4 regions of the Kitasatospora sp. NPDC056446 genome follow, and region 1 is predicted to be linked to each of the others. Evidence: riboswitches for the same ligand, from Rfam matches in the RefSeq annotation. Region 1 holds a riboswitch; each other region holds the start of a gene.
What was found. A riboswitch is a leader RNA that binds a small molecule or an ion and turns the genes downstream of it on or off. The one in region 1 is predicted to bind cobalamin.
Positions count from the first base shown of each region.

Region 2: linked by a shared signal. The riboswitch ahead of ACFQ6N_RS13565 (HoxN/HupN/NixA family nickel/cobalt transporter) and the one ahead of ACFQ6N_RS01070 (ABC transporter substrate-binding protein) in region 1 are both predicted to bind cobalamin.
Region 3: linked by a shared signal. The riboswitch ahead of metE (5-methyltetrahydropteroyltriglutamate--homocysteine S-methyltransferase) and the one ahead of ACFQ6N_RS01070 (ABC transporter substrate-binding protein) in region 1 are both predicted to bind cobalamin.
Region 4: linked by a shared signal. The riboswitch ahead of ACFQ6N_RS31610 (cobalamin biosynthesis protein) and the one ahead of ACFQ6N_RS01070 (ABC transporter substrate-binding protein) in region 1 are both predicted to bind cobalamin.

Region 1 covers NZ_JBHTRF010000001.1:216,686-221,133, reverse strand. Annotated here, with positions in the region: gene ACFQ6N_RS01080 (hypothetical protein) at 1-282, shown strand, start outside; gene ACFQ6N_RS01075 (LD-carboxypeptidase) at 413-1,441, shown strand; cobalamin riboswitch at 1,572-1,777, shown strand; gene ACFQ6N_RS01070 (ABC transporter substrate-binding protein) at 1,971-2,915, shown strand; gene ACFQ6N_RS01065 (FecCD family ABC transporter permease) at 3,096-4,082, shown strand; gene ACFQ6N_RS01060 (ABC transporter ATP-binding protein) at 4,079-4,448, shown strand, end outside.
Region 2 covers NZ_JBHTRF010000017.1:120,417-124,864, forward strand. Annotated here, with positions in the region: gene ACFQ6N_RS13550 (AAA family ATPase) at 1-792, shown strand, start outside; gene ACFQ6N_RS13555 (hypothetical protein) at 828-2,501, opposite strand; gene ACFQ6N_RS13560 (ArsR/SmtB family transcription factor) at 2,556-2,939, opposite strand; cobalamin riboswitch at 3,021-3,235, shown strand; gene ACFQ6N_RS13565 (HoxN/HupN/NixA family nickel/cobalt transporter) at 3,267-4,382, shown strand; gene rpmG (50S ribosomal protein L33) at 4,436-4,448, opposite strand, start outside.
Region 3 covers NZ_JBHTRF010000045.1:51,090-55,537, forward strand. Annotated here, with positions in the region: gene ACFQ6N_RS25695 (TauD/TfdA family dioxygenase) at 1-181, shown strand, start outside; gene ACFQ6N_RS25700 (SDR family oxidoreductase) at 169-936, shown strand; gene ACFQ6N_RS25705 (methyltransferase domain-containing protein) at 941-1,693, shown strand; gene ACFQ6N_RS25710 (hypothetical protein) at 1,814-2,653, shown strand; cobalamin riboswitch at 2,749-2,973, shown strand; gene metE (5-methyltetrahydropteroyltriglutamate--homocysteine S-methyltransferase) at 3,129-4,448, shown strand, end outside.
Region 4 covers NZ_JBHTRF010000071.1:1,654-6,101, reverse strand. Annotated here, with positions in the region: gene ACFQ6N_RS31615 (cobyric acid synthase) at 1-442, opposite strand, end outside; gene ACFQ6N_RS31610 (cobalamin biosynthesis protein) at 439-1,425, opposite strand; cobalamin riboswitch at 1,623-1,787, opposite strand; gene ACFQ6N_RS31605 (helix-turn-helix domain-containing protein) at 1,983-2,678, shown strand; gene ACFQ6N_RS31600 (alpha/beta hydrolase family protein) at 2,881-3,993, shown strand.

The DNA of each region.
Region 1 (4,448 bases):
GTGAACACGTTCATGTGGGTCCGGGCAGCCCTGCTGCCCGTGGTCGCCGTGCTGATCCACCGGATCACCGTCTCCGCCTCCCGGGGATCCCGACGGGCCTTCGATCGCGTGAGCGCCCTCGCCGTCATCATGCCGATCGCGATCGTCGGCGTCGATCTGATCCCGGGTGTCTGCCCGCTCTGGTACGCCGTGATGCAGGCGGTCTGCGTGCTGCCCGTCATCCGGGTCGCGTTCGTCACCCGGGGATCCGCGCTGCGCGCCGCCTTCCCCACGGCACGCTGACCCCTCGGCTCCCGCGTGCTTCCCGACCGCGCCGACGGCACCGCCCGATGCGCCCGGGGCACGCGGCGGACACCGGGCCCGGGTCCGGCTGCCGCACCCGACTGTCGGACCCGTCTGGTAGACAGGCCGCATGACGGCAATCGACAACGCGTTCGAATTTACCGGACGGCAGGACGGCCCGCTCCGGCCGCGCGCGCTGGCGCCCGGCGACCTGGTCGTCGTGTCGGCGCCGTCCGGGCCGCTGGAGGACGACGCCGCGGCGCTGCTGGCCCGTGGAGTGGCGGAGCTGCGGGAGTGGGGGTTCCGGGTGCACCGCACCCCGGCCACGAGCGGCGGCCGTCGGCGCTGGTGGGCCGCCGGGTCACCGGCCGAGCAGGCCGCGGAGTTCAACGGCCTGCTGCGCGACCCCGAGGTCCGGGCGATCGTGGCCCACACCGGCGGCCAGGCCGCGGTCGGCTACCTGGACCTGCTGGACATGGACGCGGTACGGGCCGACCCCAAGCCGTTCCTGGGCTGCAGCGACCTCTCACTGGTCCACCTGGCACTGTTCGGCAGGACGGGGCTGGTCGGCATACACGGCGACATGGCGACCTACGGCCTGGGCGGCTCCTGGCAGAGCGCGGCCACGGCCGCCCGCCGGGCGGAGCTCGCCGGGGTCTACGGCCGGCTGCTGTCGGCGGCCGAGCCGCTCGGGCCGCTGCCGGCCTCCGCCTCCTGGGAGTGCTGGCGGGCCGGGCGGGCGAGCGGACCGCTGATCGGCGGGCTGCTCGGCCGCCTGGTGGCCCTTCAGGCGACACCCTTCGCCCTGCCGGCCGAGCGCTTCGACGGCGCGCTGCTCTTCTGGGAGGAGGTGGACCGCCCGCTGTCGGCCCTCTGGCACGACCTGCACGTGCTGCGCCTCGCCGGGGTGCTCGACCGGATCGCGGGGATGGTCGTCGGCGTGCCGCACCAGGTGGCCGCCGCCGGCTGCGGCACGGACGTCCCGGCGCTGCGCGAGGTCGTGCTGGACGTGGTCGGCGACCGGGACCTGCCGGTGCTCGGGCAGGTGGAGTTCGGCCACGCCGGGCCGAACCTGCCGCTGCCGCTCGGCGTGCGGGCGACGGTCGACGCCACCGCGCGGACCCTGTCGCTGGACGAGGCGGCCGTCCGGCGGCCCTGACCGGCGCACCGGACGCGCGCACCTGACCGGCGGCACCGGACGGGCCGTCAGGCCGGTCCATCCGCCACCCCCCACGAGCGATCCAGACGATCATCCCGTGACCTGGCCCTCACCGGCCTGACCGTGCCTGATAGCGTGCCAACGCCGTGGTGTACGGGAAACCGGTCTGAGTCCGGTGCGGCCCTCGCCACTGTTGCCGCGGAGTACCGCGGCCCTCGCCGACCGGCTTTCCCAGCGGTCGGGACCACTGGGCGGGCTGGAAGAGCCGCTTGGGAAGGTCGGCCGCGGCACGTCGATGCGGAAGCCAGGAGACCGGCCACGGCGCGACATGTTCCACGAGGGTTTTGGAGAACACGTGCCCAGCGATCTGCCGTACCCGCATCCGGTCCGATCCCTACGATCCATGCCGTCCATGCGATCAGTTCGTCCCATACGTTCTGTACGTCCCATACGTTCTGTACGTCCCACAGGTCCGACACGTGTCGGCACACATGTCGGCCGGGCGGTCGCGGCCCTGCTATCCGTCGGCGTGCTGGGAGCCTGCGCGGGCGCCCCCGCACCCGTCGCCTCCGGCGGGACGACCGGCAGCGCCGCGCCGGTCAGCGTGGACAACTGCGGGACCACCGTGACGGTCGGCGCGCCGCCCGACCGGCTGGTGACGCTCAACCAGGGGGCCACCGAGGTCGCCCTGGCGCTCGGCCTGCAGTCCCGGATGGCCGGTACCGCCTACCTCGACGACGCCGTCCCGGAGAAGTGGAAGGCGGCCTACGACTCCGTCCCGGTGCTCTCCAAGGACTACCCGACGAAGGAGAAGCTCCTCGCGGCCCGTCCCGACTTCCTGTACGCCTCCTACTCCAGCGCCTTCACCGCCAAGGTCGCGGGCACCCGGGAGGAGCTGCGCGGCCAGGGCATCCCGTCGTACCTGTCCCCGTTCGGCTGCTCGGACAAGAGCCAGGTGCCGCCGCCGACCTGGCAGGCGGTGTGGGGCGAACTGGACGACGTCGCCAGGGTCTTCGGTGTCACGGAGCGGGCCACCGCGATCCGGCAGCAGCAGGAGCAGCAGCTCGCCGGGTTCACGGCGGCGGCCGCGGGCAAGGACCCGAAGGTCCTGTGGTTCGACTCGGACACCAAGGCGCCGTTCGTCGGCGCGGGCCACGGCGGGCCCCAGCTCGTGCTGGACGCCGTGGGCGCCCGCAACGTCTTCGCGGACCTGCCCGGCGGCTGGCAGAACGTCAGCTGGGAGAAGGTCGTCGCGGCGGACCCGGACGCCATCGTGGTCGCGGACGCCGGCTGGGACACGGCCCAGTCCAAGATCGACTACCTGACGAACGACCCGGTGCTGGGCAAGCTCACCGCCGTACAGCGCAAGGCCTTCGTGGTGGTGCCGTTCTCGGAGTCGACCCCCGGCGTCCTGCTCGCCGACGGCGCCGCCCGGGTGTCCGCGGGGCTGGGCCGACTGCACCCGGGTTCATGACCGCGCCCCACCCCGCCGCGCCCCACCCCGACGCACCCCACCCCGCCGTCGCGCGGCCCGCCGGTCCGGGCCCCGCCGCCCCCGCCCCGGCCCGCGCGGCGGCCGCCCGGGGGGGCCCCCGGGGGGGGGGCCCCCCCCCCGGCGGCCCTGGCCGTCGGCGCGGCCCTGCTCCTGGCCACCGTGCTGCTCGGCCTCGCCGTGGGCTCGCGGCACGAACCGGTCGGGACGGTGATCGACGTCGTGCTGCGCCGTCTCGGTCTGGGCGACCCGCAGGTGACGCTGCTGGACGACCAGATCGTCTGGCAGTTGCGGCTGCCGCGGGTCCTGGGAGCGGCTGCCACCGGCGCCGGCCTCGCGGTCTGCGGCGCCGTGCTGCAGACGCTGACCGGGAACGACCTGGCCGATCCCTTCCTGCTCGGGATCTCGGACGGAGCCGCCGCCGGCGCGGTCACCGTGATCGTCCTCGGCGTCGGCGTGTCCGGTGCCCTGGGCACCGGCGCGGTGTCGACGGCGGCCTTCGCCGGCGCCCTGCTCGCCGCCGTCGTCGTCCTGGCACTGGCCGGCGCGCGCACCCGGTCGCTACCGACCACCCGGACCGTGCTCGCCGGCATCGCCGTGGGACAGATGTGCGGGGCCTACACCTCGTTCGTCGTGATGGTCCTCGGGGACCGCAACGCGGCACGCGGTGTCATGGAGTGGACGCTGGGCTCGGTCGCCGGCGTGCGGTGGCCCACCGCCGTCTTCCTGACGGCGGTGGCGCTGGTCGGTGTCACGGTCCTGGCCTCCTCGGCCCGCGACCTGGACGCCTTCGCCTTCGGCGAGACCGCCGCCCGCTCCCTCGGCGTCCACGTCGAGCGCACCCGCTGGGTCCTCGTCGCCACCGCCGCGCTGGTGACCGCGTGCCTGGTCGCCCACACCGGCGTCATCGGGTTCCTCGGCCTGGTCGTACCGCACGTGGTCCGTCTCGTCTGCGGCCCGCGCCACGCCCTCCTGCTGCCCGTGTCGGCACTGGTCGGCGCGTCCCTCCTGGTGGGCAGCGACGTCCTGGCGCGCTCGGTCCTCCCCGACCGGGAGATCCCCGTCGGCGTCATCACGGCCGGGCTCGGAGCGCCCTTCTTCGCCTGGCTGCTGTGGCGCCAGGGACGGGCCGACGGGGGTGCGCGGTGACGGCGACACCCCCCGTCGAGCTGCGCGCGGAGGGACTGCGGGTGCGCGCCGGCGGAGCCACCCTGCTGGACGCGGTCTCGCTCGCGTTCCGCCCCGGCCGGATCACGGGCCTGCTCGGGCCCAACGGCGCCGGGAAGACCACCCTGCTGCGCGCGGTCGCCGGACTGACCCGGCCGAGCGCGGGCCGGGTCCTCCTGGACGGCGAGGACCTCCACGTGCTCACGGCCCGCCGGCGGGCACGGCGGGTGGCCTTCATGGAGCAGCAGGCGGACACCCGGCTGTCGCTGCCGGTCCGTCAGGTCATCGAGCTCGGACGCACACCGCACCGCGGCCGCTGGCCCGTGCCGACGGACTCCGCCACCGGCG
Region 2 (4,448 bases), on a different contig from region 1:
GCCTCGGAGACCGCGGCCCTGGAGTGGCTGTACGCGGAACGGGCGAACTACCGCGCGGTGGTGGAGGCGGCGGCCGAGCAGGGGTGGCACGGCGAGGTGTGGCGGCTCTGCGAGTCGCTCTGGCTGCTGTACCACGACCGCAGGCTCTACCAGGACTGGATCGCCACCCACCGGCTCGGGGTCGAGTCGGCGCAGTGGGACAACCAGCCGGCCGCCGTGGTCCGGATGCGCAACCAGCTGGCCCGCGCCCACCTCGACCGCAAGGAGTACCAGCTCGCCGCCGGACAGCTGGCGCTCGCCACCGAGCAGGTGCCGCTGGTGGCCGACCGTCAGGTCGTGGGCGTCCTCTACGAGACGGACGGCCTGCTCTGCCTGGCCGACGGCCGCCCCGGCGACGCGGTCGAGCGGTTCACGCTGGCCCTGGCGGAGAACCTGGGCGACGACCACGGCGAGATCGTCCAGAGCTACAACCTCGCGCAGGCGCTGATCGCCGACGGCCGCCCGGAGGAGGCGCTCACCGTGCTCGCCGGGGCCACGGCCCAGGCCGAGGCCGGCCGGGACAACGACATGCTGATGAAGCTCCCGCTGGTCCGGGCCCGGGCCCACCGGGCGCTCGGACAGCTCGCCCTCGCCGTCGCCCAGGCCCGTGACTGCGCCCGGCAGGCCAGGGAACGGAGCCAGTACGCGAAGGAGGCGCAGGCGCACGGCCTGCTCGTCAGCCTCGCGGAGGAACTGGCCGACGAGGAGCTGGCGGAGCGCAGCCGGGAGCGGCTGCGCGAGCTGCGGGGGTAGCGGCCCGCCCCGGCTCGGTCAGGTCCAGGGCCCGGTCAGGGCTCGGCCGTGAACGAGACCCGGGTGCGCTGCTCCCCGGTGCGGACGGTGAGGCCGTGCTCGGTGAGGTCGGCCGGGTCGCCGCCGTCGGCGAGCCGGCAGGCGACGGCGGAGCCGAGCAGCAGCGGGTCGATGCCGGGGTCCGGGGCGCCCCAGCCCGGTTCGGCGCGGGCCTCCAGCAGCCGGCCGGTGTGCAGCCGCAGCAGGTGGCGGTCGGGGCCGAGGGCGGCCACCGCGACGGCGAGGCCGGGGAGTTCGGCGGCGGTGTCGGCGAGCCAGCGGGCGGCGGGGCGTTCGGCGTGGGCCTCGGTGCGGGCGAGGACCTCGGCCGTGTAGCGCAGGGCGTCGCCGGGGTGGTCGTCGGTCAGGGCGTGGAAGCCGCGCGGGGTGTGGTCGTGGGGGTCGAAGGGGTAGCGCCGCAGGCTGACCTCCGGGCCCTCGCTCCTGCCCTCGACCTCGTACGCGGTGGGCCGGTCGGTGTCCCCGGGGCAGGGGACGGGCCGGGGGTAGGGCGGCAGGGCCGGTTCGTCCCGGGGCTCGTCCAGCCGGTCCAGGAAGGAGTAGAGCAGCGGGCGCAGCAGCCGGGCGGATCCGCCGGGGTGGGCGAGTGCGCGGCCGGTGATCTCCCGGAGGTCGGCCGGCGCCTGGGCGAAGGCCAGTTCCAGCTGGGCGGCGAGGTCCCCGTCCGGGTCGAGCAGGGGTGCGGCCTGGCCGAAGGCGTAGCCGGGGGAGCGCGGGTCGAGTTCGGCGGCGCCGGTGGCGACGAGCAGGGTGCGGTGCTCCAGGGCGGCGCCGTAGACGGTGACCGAGCCGTGGTCGCCGATCACGCAGTCGGCGGCGACGAGCGCGGCCTGCCAGCCCTGGTGGGGCGGGATCAGGCGCAGGCCCATCCGCCGGGCGTCGTCGAGCAGGGCCCGGGGGTCGTGCCGGCTCCAGACGTTGGGGTGTAGGACGACGGCCACCGTGTACTCGTCGGCGGGCAGTTGGCGGACCAGCCGCTGGGGCAGCCGGGGGTGGCTGCCCAGTGACGAGTGCTCGCTCCAGGTGGAGCTGACGACGACGAGCCGTCGGCGGCCGGTGGCGCCGAGCGCGGCGCGGTAGGCGTCGCGGGAGCGCCGGCTGGCGAGCATCCGGTCGAAGCACGGGTCGCCGACCACCTGGGCGACGTCCAGTGCCTCCGGGCAGGAGGACCGAAGCCGGTCCAGCTGTTCGGGGTGGGAGAGGCCGAGGGCGTCCACGAACACCCGCCCGTGGTGGGTGAGTTCGTTGCGGGACAGGCCGGCGGAGCTGACCGTGTCGCCGGTGGACTCGGCCACCAGGCGGTTGTAGCCGGCGCCGTGCGGGAGGACGACCAGCCGGGCGTCCAGGCGGTGCATGGAGGAGTGGACGGCACAGGCGACGGCCAGGTCGAAGGGGAGGCGGACGGCGTCCTCCCAGTCCAGGACGGTGTAGCCGGGCAGGTCGTGCAGGTAGTCGTCCAGGGCGCGGTCGGCGAAGACGGAGCCGGGGTTGACGGTGAAGTACCGCTCGATGCCGGCCGGGCTCAGCAGGGCGAGGACGTCCAGGACCCGGGTGGCCGAGGTGAGGGTGCGGGCGACCGCCAGCACGCGGGCCTTGACCGGGTCGGTGTTCCATCGGTCGGCGGGCCAGGCGTGGGGGTGGGACGGCACAGCATGATCGTACTCACCCGGGGTGCGCGCCGGGCGCTGTTCCCCGAGTGTCGGTCAGCCGGCCGCGGCGGTGGGCTCGTGGTGCTCGCCGGCGGCGCATTCGTCGAGGAGGGGGCGCATGCTCTCGTCCACGAGCCGGTAGCGCACCACACGGCCGTCCTTGTCGCCGGTGACCACGCCGGCCGTGCGCAGCAGCCGCAGGGCCTGGGAGACGGCGGGGTCGCGCATGCCGGTGGCGACCGCGAGGTCGGTGACGGCGAGCGGGCCGGCCCGGTGGAGGGCGAGCAGCAGGGCGAGCCGCCCGGGGTCGGCGAGCAGGGAGAACCGCTCGGCCCAGGACCGGACGTGCGCGGTGTCGCCGATCGCGGCGATGGCCTCGCAGACCCGGTGTCCGTCGATGGTGCGGTGGCCCGCGCGTTCGGCCGGTACGAGATGCATGTCCGCATTCTCGCAGGAGCGGGGCTGTGATCCTGGACACCTGCGCAGGTGCGCAGCCTTGCACGGGTCGGGCGCGGCCCCTACGGTGTTCCCCGCCGTGGTGCTCGGGAAGACCGGTGACGGACCCCCAGGGGTCCAAGTCCGGAGCGGCCCTCGCCACTGTGATCGGGTCAGTTCCTTCGTCCGCGAGGGAACGCCGTCCGTGTCCACGACGCCACTGGGTGCCCCGCGCACCTGGGAAGGCGGACTCGGACGTCCCGTAAGCCAGGAGACCGGCCACGGCACTTCACGACGTCATTCCACGAGGTGTTGGAGCGTGATCCGGACATGACCCTGCCCGAAACCGTCGCCGCGGACGCGAAAGCGGTGCCGTCGGCGCTGCCCGCCTTCAGATGGAAGCGCGAGGACACCCTGCGCACCGCCGGATTGATGGGGGTGATCCTGGCCATGCACGTGGTGGCCTTCGGGACGCTCGTCTTCCTGGTGGCCCCCGAGGGGTACACGGTCGGCACCCAGGTCTTCGGGGTGGGCCTGGGCATCACCGCGTACACCCTCGGGATGCGGCACGCCTTCGACGCCGACCACATCGCGGTGATCGACAACACCACCCGCAAGCTGATGGCGGACGGCAAGCGGCCGGTCTCGGTGGGCTTCTGGTTCGCGCTCGGGCACTCCTCGATGGTGGTCATCATGGCCGCCCTGGTGGCGGGCGGCGCGCAGCTGGCGAACACGCTGATGGACGACGAGTCGGCCACCCACAAGTGGCTCGGGCTGGTCGGCACCACGGCCTCCGGCGCCTTCCTCTACCTGATCGGCGCGCTCAACCTGGCGGCGCTGTTCGGCATCCTCAAGGTGTTCCGCTCGATGCGGGCCGGGAAGTTCGACGAGGCGGAGCTGGAGGCGCACCTGGACTCGCGCGGCTTCATGGCCCGGGTGCTGAACCGGGCGACCCGCTCGATCACCCGGCCCGGGCAGATGTTCCCGGTCGGCATGGTGCTGGGGCTGGGCTTCGACACCGCGACCGAGGTCACCCTGATGGTGATGGCCGGCTCGGGCGCGGCCGCCGGGCTGCCCTGGTACGCGATCGTCTGCCTGCCGCTGCTGTTCGCGGCCGGGATGAGCCTGTTCGACACCCTGGACGGGACGTTCATGAACTTCGCGTACCAGTGGGCCTTCTCCAACCCGGTGCGCAAGGTCTACTACAACCTGACCATCACCGGGCTGTCGATCGCGGTGGCCTTCATCATCGGCACCATCGAGCTGGTCGGGGTGCTGCACGAGAAGTTCGACCTGACCGACCCGGTGACCGGCTGGATCGCGAACATCTCGCTGGACAACGTCGGCTACGCGATCGCCGGGCTGTTCGTGGTGGTCTGGGCGCTGGCGATCGGCTACTGGAAGCTCGCCAAGGTCGAGAAGCGCTGGGTGCCCGAAGGGTCGTGAGCGCGTCCCCGCGGAACGGCGCCTCCCCGGCCGGGGAGGCGCCGTTCCGGCGTTCAGCGCTCTTCG
Region 3 (4,448 bases), on a different contig from region 1:
GGACGAGGTGCTGTACCGGCCGGAGATCGCCTTCGGCCTGCCGATGGAGGCCGGCGACCTGCTGATCATCCGCAACAGCCGGGTGCTGCACGGGCGTTCGCCGTTCATCGACGAGCCCGGACCGTACTCCCGGCGGATGCTGCGGATCTGGCTGAACGAGGGTGAGACATGGGCGCGTTGACCGCACCGCACGGACGGGTGGCGATCGTCACCGGCGGGGGCAGCGGCCTCGGCCGGGCCTCGGCACTGGCCCTGCTGGACGCAGGCTGGACCGTCGTCGTCGCCGGACGGCGCAAGGACGCCCTGGAGGAGACCGCCGTCCTCGCCGGGGAGGCGGCCTCCCGGGTGCTGGCCGTCCCGACCGACATCCGGAGCCCGGCGGACGTCGCCCGGCTCTTCGACACCGTCCGCGACGAACACGGCCGACTGGACCTGCTGTTCAACAACGCGGGCGCCGCCGCCCCGCGCCGGCCGATCACCGAGACCCCGTTCGAGGACTGGAACCGGGTGCTCGACACCATCGTCACCGGCGGCTTCCTCTGCGCCCGCGAGGCCTTCCGAGTGATGAGCACCCAGACCCCGCAGGGCGGGCGGATCATCAACAACGGCGCGCCCTCGGCGTACGTGCCGCGCCCCAACTCCATCGCGTACACGGCCGCCAAGCACGCCGTGCTCGGCCTGACCAAGGTGCTCGCCCTGGACGGCCGCCCGTACGGCATCTCCTGCGGACAGATCGACGTCGGCAACGTCGCCCCGGTCGACGGCGGCCCGCAGCCGGCCGCGATGCAGGCCGACGGGACGAGGGCGGTCGAGGCGACCATCCCGGTGGAGCGCTTCACCGAGGCGCTGGTGCTGATGGCCTCCCAGCCGGCCGACACCGTCATCCAGTCCCTGGTGGTGCTGCCCACCACCATGCCGTTCGTCGGCCGGGGGTGACGCGGTGCTGGTCAGCGCACGCTCCTTCGCGGAGTACCGGGCGATGTTCACGCTCACCGACGGCGACTTGGAGCAGCGCATCCTGGACTGCCCGGCCGGCGCGGCGAGCTTCGTCGCCGAAGCGGGCCCGCTCGGCATCGACGCCGTCGCCGTGGACCGCCAGTACGCGGACCACCGCGAGGACTTGGGCCTGCTGGTGGAGCGGGAGACGGAGTTCAAGCGCGAGCTGCTGCGGAAGGAGACGGCGGGGTACCCGTGGACCTGGTACGACGACGCGGACGACATGATCCGCCAGTGGACCGCCAACGCCCGCCTCTTCCGCGCCGACATCGCCGCCCGCCCGGACCGCTACGTCGCCGGATCGTTGCCCGAACTGCCCTTCGCCGACAATGAGTTCGACCTGGTGCTCAGCTCGCACCTGATCTTCTCGTACGGCAGCCGCTTGGACGAGCACTTTCACCGGGCGGCCCTGCTGGAGCTCGCCCGGGTGGCGCGCCGGGAAGTCCGGCTGTTCCCGCTGATGGTGTACGACACCCGGGTCAGGTACCCGGGGCTGGAGCGGCTGCGCCGGGACCTGGCCGGACTCGGCATCCCGAGCCGGGTGGAGCGGGTGGCGTACGAGTTCCAGCCGGGCGACAACGAGATGCTGGTGCTCTCCTGCGCGGGGTACCGGCCGCTGGTGCGGACCGCCCGGGGAGCCACGGAGGCCGTCGACCCGGTGCGGTGGCGCCACCGGGAGGAGGGGGCCGGGTCGTAGGCGGGAGCCGACCGGCCGGCCGGGCCCGGCGCGGAGTGGATCGGGTATGCCCATGGGGGGTATGGAGATCGGGCGATATGTCCATGGACAACTCGTCTCCGCCGCGCCACAGTTGTCCGCATGAACACGCACCAGCACCACCAGCACCATGAGTCACACGAGAACCACGGGAACCATGGGCACGCCGAGCACCACGGGCACGCCGGGCACGACGGGCACGACGGGAACGCGGACCACGGCCACCACGCCGGGCACGGCGCCCCGCAGGGGCTGACGGCCTCCGACCAGGGCTTCACCCTGGTGCCGGAGACCGTCGGCCCCGACGGCGAGTTCACCTTCCGCATCACCGGCGCCGACGGCGAGCCCGTCACCGCGTACGAGCCCCAGCACGAGGCGCTGCTGCACCTGATCGTGGTGCGCCGCGACCTCTCCGGCTACCGCCACGTCCACCCCGAGCTGGACGCCGACGGCACCTGGCGGGTGGCCACCCCCTTCGACGGGCCCGCCGCCTACCACGTGTACGCCGACTTCAAGGCCGTCGGCGCGGCCCCGCTGACCCTCGGCGTGGACGTCGCCCTCCCCGGCGGGTCCGCCGACCGCCCGCTGCCCGAGCCCGCCGCGACCGCCGACGTCGACGGCTACACCGTCACCCTGGCCGGGCAGTTGGCCGCCGGGCGGGGCGCGCCGCTGACCTTCCTGGTCGCCCGCGACGGCTCCCCGGTCACCGACCTCCAGCCCTACCTCGCGGCCTACGGCCACCTGGTCGCCCTGCGCGCCGCCGACCTCGCCTACCTGCACGTCCACCCGAACGGGGAGCCCGGCGACGGCGCCACCGCGCCCGGCCCGGACGTCACCTTCCACGCCGTCGCCCCCACCGCGGGCCCGTACCGGCTCTACCTCGACTTCAAGCACGGCGACACGGTCCACACGGCCGAGTTCACTGCCGTCGCCGTGGACTGAGCGTCAGCCGGCCGCCGGTCCGCCGGGCCCGCGGGGTGGTGTCCATCCTTCGGACAGGATCCCGGAACCCGCTGTCCGGAACGCCGTACGCACTCTAAGCTGGCCGCGCAGCTGGTTCGCCCTGTCCGCCAGGCAGGCGCGTCGCAAGAGGGAACCCGGTGGGAATCCGGGACTGCCCCGCAGCGGTGAGTGGGAACGACCGCCGTCATACGCACTGGGCCCGGGAGGGTCTGGGAAGCGACGGCCAGTAGGTGCCTGTCCTGGAGCCAGGGCGGGTGTGCCCGCGAGTCCGAAGACCTGCCACTGCCCGTGCGCGACCGTTCGCGCGCGGCCATCCGGTGATCCCGAGGGCGGGTCGGCGACCATACCTGGCGGAGTCGTGCCCGTGTGCGGGCACCCGTCCGGTTCGTCATCCCTTCGCGTCCTCCTCCCGTCGCCGGGTATGTGAGGAAACAGGCTCGCGAAGGAGAGTCCCTTGACCACGAAGTCCGCAGCGGCGGCAACCCTCGCCACCGTGCACGGCTACCCCCGCCAGGGCCGCAACCGGGAACTGAAGAAGGCGATCGAGGGCTACTGGAAGGGCGCCGTCACGGCGGAGGCCCTGCTGACTGCCGCCGCCGAACTGCGCCGGGAGAACTGGCAGCAGCTCGCCGACGCCGGGATCGAGGAGGTCCCCACCGGCGACTCCTCGCTCTACGACCACGTGCTGGACACGACGGTCGCCGTCGGCGCGATCCCGGCCCGCCACCGCGCGGCCGTCGAGGCCGACCCGCTGGACGGGTACTTCGCCATGGCGCGCGGCACGCAGGACGTCGCGCCGCTGGAGATGACGAAGTGGTTCGACACCAACTACCACTACCTGGTGCCCGAGTTGGGGCCGGATACCGAGTTCGCGGCGAACCCGGCCAAGGCGGTCGGGGAGCTGCGGGAGGCGCTCGCGCTCGGCCATGACGCCCGGCCGGTGCTGGTCGGGCCGGTCACCTACCTGCTGCTCGCCAAGCCGGCCCCGGGGGTGGCGGCCGACTTCCAGCCGATCACGCTGCTGGACCGGCTGCTGCCCGTCTACGCCCGGCTGCTCGCAGAGTTGAAGGCGGCCGGCGCCGGGTGGGTGCAGCTGGACGAGCCCGCGCTCGTCCAGGACCGCACCCCGGCCGAACTGAACGCCGCCGCCCGCGCCTACCGCGACCTGGGGGCCCTGGCCGACCGGCCGAAGCTGCTGGTCGCGAGCTACTTCGACCGGCTCGGCGAGGCCCTGCCCGTGCTGGCCAAGGCCCCGGTCGAGGGCCTGGCCCTGGACTTCACCGGCCCGGCCGCCGCCAACCTGGACGACCTCGCCGCCGTCGGCGGCCTGCCCGGCAAGCGCCTGGTGGCCGGCGTCATCGACGGCCGCAACATCTGGATCAACGACCTGGAGAAGTCGCTCGCCACCCTGGCGACCCTGCTCGGCCTCGCCGGAACCGTCGACGTCGCGCCCTCCTGCTCGCTGCTGCACGTCCCCCTGGACGCCACCGCCGAACGGGAGTTGGACCCGCAGATCGCCCGCTGGCTCGCCTTCGCCCGGCAGAAGGCCGCCGAGGCCGCGCTGCTCGCCCGCGGCCTGCGCGAAGGCACCGGCGCCATCACCGCCGAACGCGCCGCCAACCGCGCCGACCTGGCCTCCCGCGCCAACTCGCCCATCACCCGCGACCCGGCCGTGCGCGCCCGCACCGCCGCCGTCACCGCCGACGACGCCCGCCGCGCCGATCCCTACCCCGTACGCGCCGAGGCCCAGAGCGTCCGGCTCGGCCTGCCGCTG
Region 4 (4,448 bases), on a different contig from region 1:
CGATGTCGCGGTCGCGCAGGTTGATCTCGGTCGGCGAGCCGGCGCCCTCGCAGACGACCACGTCGTAGCGCCGGCGCAGGTCGGCCAGGCACTCCAGGGCGCGCTCCAGCAGGACGGGCTTGCGCTCGCGGTAGTCCAGCGCGCCCACCTCGGCGACCGGCCGGCCCAGCAGCACCACCTGGCTGCGGCCGTCCGCGCCGGGCTTGAGCAGCACCGGGTTCATCGCCGCCTCCGCCTCCACCCGGGCGGCCTGCGCCTGCATCGCCTGGGCGCGGCCGATCTCGGCACCGTCGGCGGTGACGAAGGAGTTCAGCGACATGTTCTGTGCCTTGAACGGCGCGACCCGCACGCCCTGGCGGGCCAGCCAGCGGCAGATGCCGGCTGTCACCACGCTCTTTCCGGCGTCCGAGGTCGTCCCCGCGACCAGCAGCGCGTTCGTCATGCCCTTCCCCTCTTCCCCAGGAGCGCGCGCAGCAGGACGTGCCCCGCGACCGTCGTACCCAGCGCCAGCACGCCCACCCGCCGGGAGAGCGCGCAGGCCCGTTCGATGTCGTCCACCGTCACCGGCCGCAGTTCCGCGCCCAGTACCGGCCGGTGCTCGACCCTCTCGCCGTAGCGCAGCGTCCCGCCCAGCCGGACGCCCACCGCGCCCGCGAAGGCGGACTCCGCCTGGCCCGCGTTGGGGCTCGGGTGCGAGGAGCCGTCGCGCCGCCAGACCCGCCAGGCGGTGCCGGGGTGCGGGGCGGCGGCGACCGTCAGCAGCGCCGTCAGCCGGGCGCCCGGCCAGCCCGCCACGTCGTCCAGCCGGGCCGAGGCCCAGCCGAACCGGGCGTAGCGCGGCGAGCGGTGGCCCACCATGGCGTCCAGGGTGTTCACCGCGCGGAACGCCAGCAGCCCGGGCGTGCCCGCCAGGGCACCCCAGGTGAGCGCGTTCACCACGGCGTCGGCGGTGTTCTCGGCCACCGACTCGACCACCGCGCGGGCGATCTGCGGGCCGTCCAGCGCGCTCGGGTCCCGCCCGCACAGGTGCGGCAGCCGTTCCCGGGCCGCCGTCAGGTCGCCGTCGGCCAGCGAGCGGCCGATCGTACGGGCCTCCCGGGTCAGCGAGGTGCCGCCGAGCACCGTCCAGGTCGCGGCCGCGGCCAGCGCCGCCCGGCCCAGCGGGCGCCGGCCCGCCGTACGGTCCAGGGCGAGCGCGCCCGCCGCGACCGCGCCCACGCACAGCGCGGTGTACCCGGCCCCGGCGGCCCGGCCGTCGCGCCACAGCCGCCGCTCCAGCCGGGTCGCCGCGCTACCGAAGAGGGCGACCGGATGGCCCCGGCGGGGGTCGGCGAAGCGGGCGTCGGCGGCGTAGCCGGCCACGGCGCCCAGCGCGTACGCGGCGGCGCGGGCCGCCGGGCGTATCGCGGCCCGGCGCACGGTCACCGGCCGCACGGCGGAAGGCAGCTCAGCGGAAGGCAGACCAGTGGAAGGCGGCCCGTCGGGAGGCCGCTCGGCGGAAGGCAGCCCGTCGGAGGACGACCCGTCGTGGGAGAGCTCGGAGCCCGGCCGGGCGGGGCAGCCTGCATCGCGTGGGTGTCCTCACTCAGGGTCCGCGCCCTGGTTCGACGTAACGGGGGCGAGAGTCTCCTGGCTTCCGGGTCGGACGCACCCCCGGAGCCTTCCGGCGGCTTCTGACGGCCTGCCGTGATGGGCCCCTCCTGTGCGCTGGCGGGCAAGGAGGGAGTTCCGAGCGTGCTCCCCGGTGACAGTGGCGGGACCGCGCCGGACTCGCACCGGCTTCCTCTCCATGCCTCCGATTGGCCCCAGGATCCCATCACGCGGCCGAACCGGGAGTCAACCGAGGTCACGGAGGGGTTGGTCACACGGAACACCCGCTGACGGGCTGTGGGATCGCCCAGCGCGGCACCACCCCGGCCCGGGCCGCTTCGTGCGTTCGGTCGCTGGGGCCGCGCCGTGCTCCGCCCCTACCGTTCGGTGGCATGCGCCGCAGAAAGCCCCCCGCCGCCCAACCCCCGGTGCCGTTCTCGCCGGGGGCCGCCCGCGCCCACCGGGCCGCCCTCGGGCTGACCCCCGAGCAGGTCGCCGAGGGCATGGCCGCGCACGGTGTCCGGCTGCTGCCCGTCCACGTCCTGGCCTGGGAGAACGGCGAGCTGCGCCCCGACGAGGCCGAGTTCATCGCCCTCGCCCGGGCCCTCTGGTGCCCCGCCGTCGTCCTGATGGACACCCGCCCGGTCCGGCTGCGCGACCACCGGATCGCCCGCGAACTCGGCCAGGCCGCCGTCGCCGACCGCACCGGCACCGCCCTTGACGCCTACCGGCAGGCCGAACTGACCGGCCACTGGGACGGCGACGAGGAGCAGACCCGGGCCCTCGCCGAGGCCCTCGGCCTGGGCCTGCCCGAGCTGGTCGAGGCGACCGGCCGCCGCGAGGCCCTGGACCACCTCCTGCGCCAGTGCGTCGCCGGCCGCTGGCAGCCGCACCTGCGCGCCCTCGCCCGTCTCGTCCCGGCCCCCGCCGACACCCTCGCGGCCGCCCTCACCGCCCTCCACCAGGAGCACCACGTCCCCACCCACTGGGGCGCCACCACCCGCGCCGCCCCGCCCCCGACCGCCGACTCCCTCACCCCCCGCTTCTGGCACCTCCTCACCACCGGGCCGACCGGCGGGACGGCCTGACCCGCTCTCCTCCGACCCGCTCGTCCTGACGCGCCCCCCACGACCCGCTCGCCCTGACCCACGCCCACAAGCCACGCCTCCGACCCGCCCCCGGTGACCCGGACGGCCCAGTCCGGTGGCCGGTCGGACGGGGCGCCGGTGGACTGGTGTACGAACACCGTCCGGTCCGTGAGCAACAGTGAGCAACAGAGCGGGGAACGTTATGCGCTGGGGAACCGCCGCCACCGTGGCGGCCGCCGTCGTCGGCGCCGGGGCCGCCGTCCTGGTGATCGGCCGCCGGGCCTCCGAGCGGATGGTCCGTCCGGTCGCCGCCGTCCAGGAGTCCGGGCCGGTCGTCGTCCGGAGCCTCGGCGCCGGCAGGATCACCTTCAGCCGCGGTCCGGAGAGCCTGCGCCCCGGCCGCTGGGCGGTCGAGTGGGACGGTGGCGGCCACGCGGTGGTCGAGGAGGTCCTGCACAGTGACGAGCAGGGCGTCACCCGCCGGCTGGTGCGCGCGGACCGGGGCACCCTCGCCGCGGGCACCGAGGTCCGCTTCACTCCCCGGGTCCACCTGGGCGACCCCACCGCCGCGCTCGGCCTGGCCTTCACCGAGACCGCGGCGGACGGCGAACTCGGTGCCCTTCCGGCCTGGTACCTCGACGGCAACCGCGGCACCTGGGTGATCCTGGTGCACGGCCCCGAGGCGGACCGCGGGCAGACCCTCCCGGTCCTGCCCGTCCTGCACCGCCTGGGCCTGCCCGCGCTCGCCGTCACCTACCGCGGCGACGAGGGCGCCCCGGCCTCCCCGGACGGGTACAGCCACTTCGGCGAGACGGAGTGGCGCGATGTGGAGGCGGCGGTACGGCTGGCGCTCGACAACGGCGCGGGCCGGGTGATCCTCTACGGCTGGTCGACCGGTGCCACCACGGTCCTGCAGACGGCGGCCCGGACCGCCTGGTCGCACGCCGTCCGCGGCCTGGTCCTCGACTCGCCGGTGCTCGACCTGCCGGCCACCGCCCGCCGCGACGCCGAGCGCCTCGGCTTCCGGGGCGCCGCCGCCGGGCTCGGCGCGCTCGCCGCCGAGGGCCGCACCGGCGTCGACCTCGCGGACTTCTCCCGGATCGCCGACGGCACCGACCTGCGCGTCCCCACCCTCCTGCTGCACAGCCCGGCCGACCGGGTCTCGCCGTTCGGCAGTGCCGAACGCCTCGCCGCCGCCCGCCCCGACGTGGTGAGCCTGCGGCCGTTCCCCGGCGCCGACCACGCCACCCTCTGGAACTCCGCCCCGGACCACTACACCGAGCTCCTCCGCCGCTGGCTCACCCCGCTGCTCTGAGGGGGAGGGCCCCGCCGGGCGGTGCCGGTCGAACGGGCGCCCCCGGGAGCGAGGGCCGGGCCGCGCCGTTGCGGAGGCTCCCGGCGCCGCCGGAAGTCGGCCCGGCCGACTTCCCGTGCGGCCGAAACGGCCGGGCTTGTCCGCCATCCGTCCGGATTCGGGCTCGACAGCCGGTCCGGCCGTCGGGCGGCGCCGATGCCGTCCGGGGCGGCCACCGGCCCGTCAGGGGCACAATGTGGCCCCTGTGGCGACCCGCCGTCATCACGCTCCGTAGCCGCCCGAACGGTTCCGGCAACCGTCCTGGCTCACCTGGCATGAGCAGGCCACGCGTTTCCGGCCAGGCGGTTTGCCGCTGTTGCCCGATCTTGCGGAGGTGCTGCCGCCGGTTGTCCGGTCGTACGGACAACCGGATGTGACAGAAGGCCGGTACAAGGGGAAGACTGCTCGACGTGACG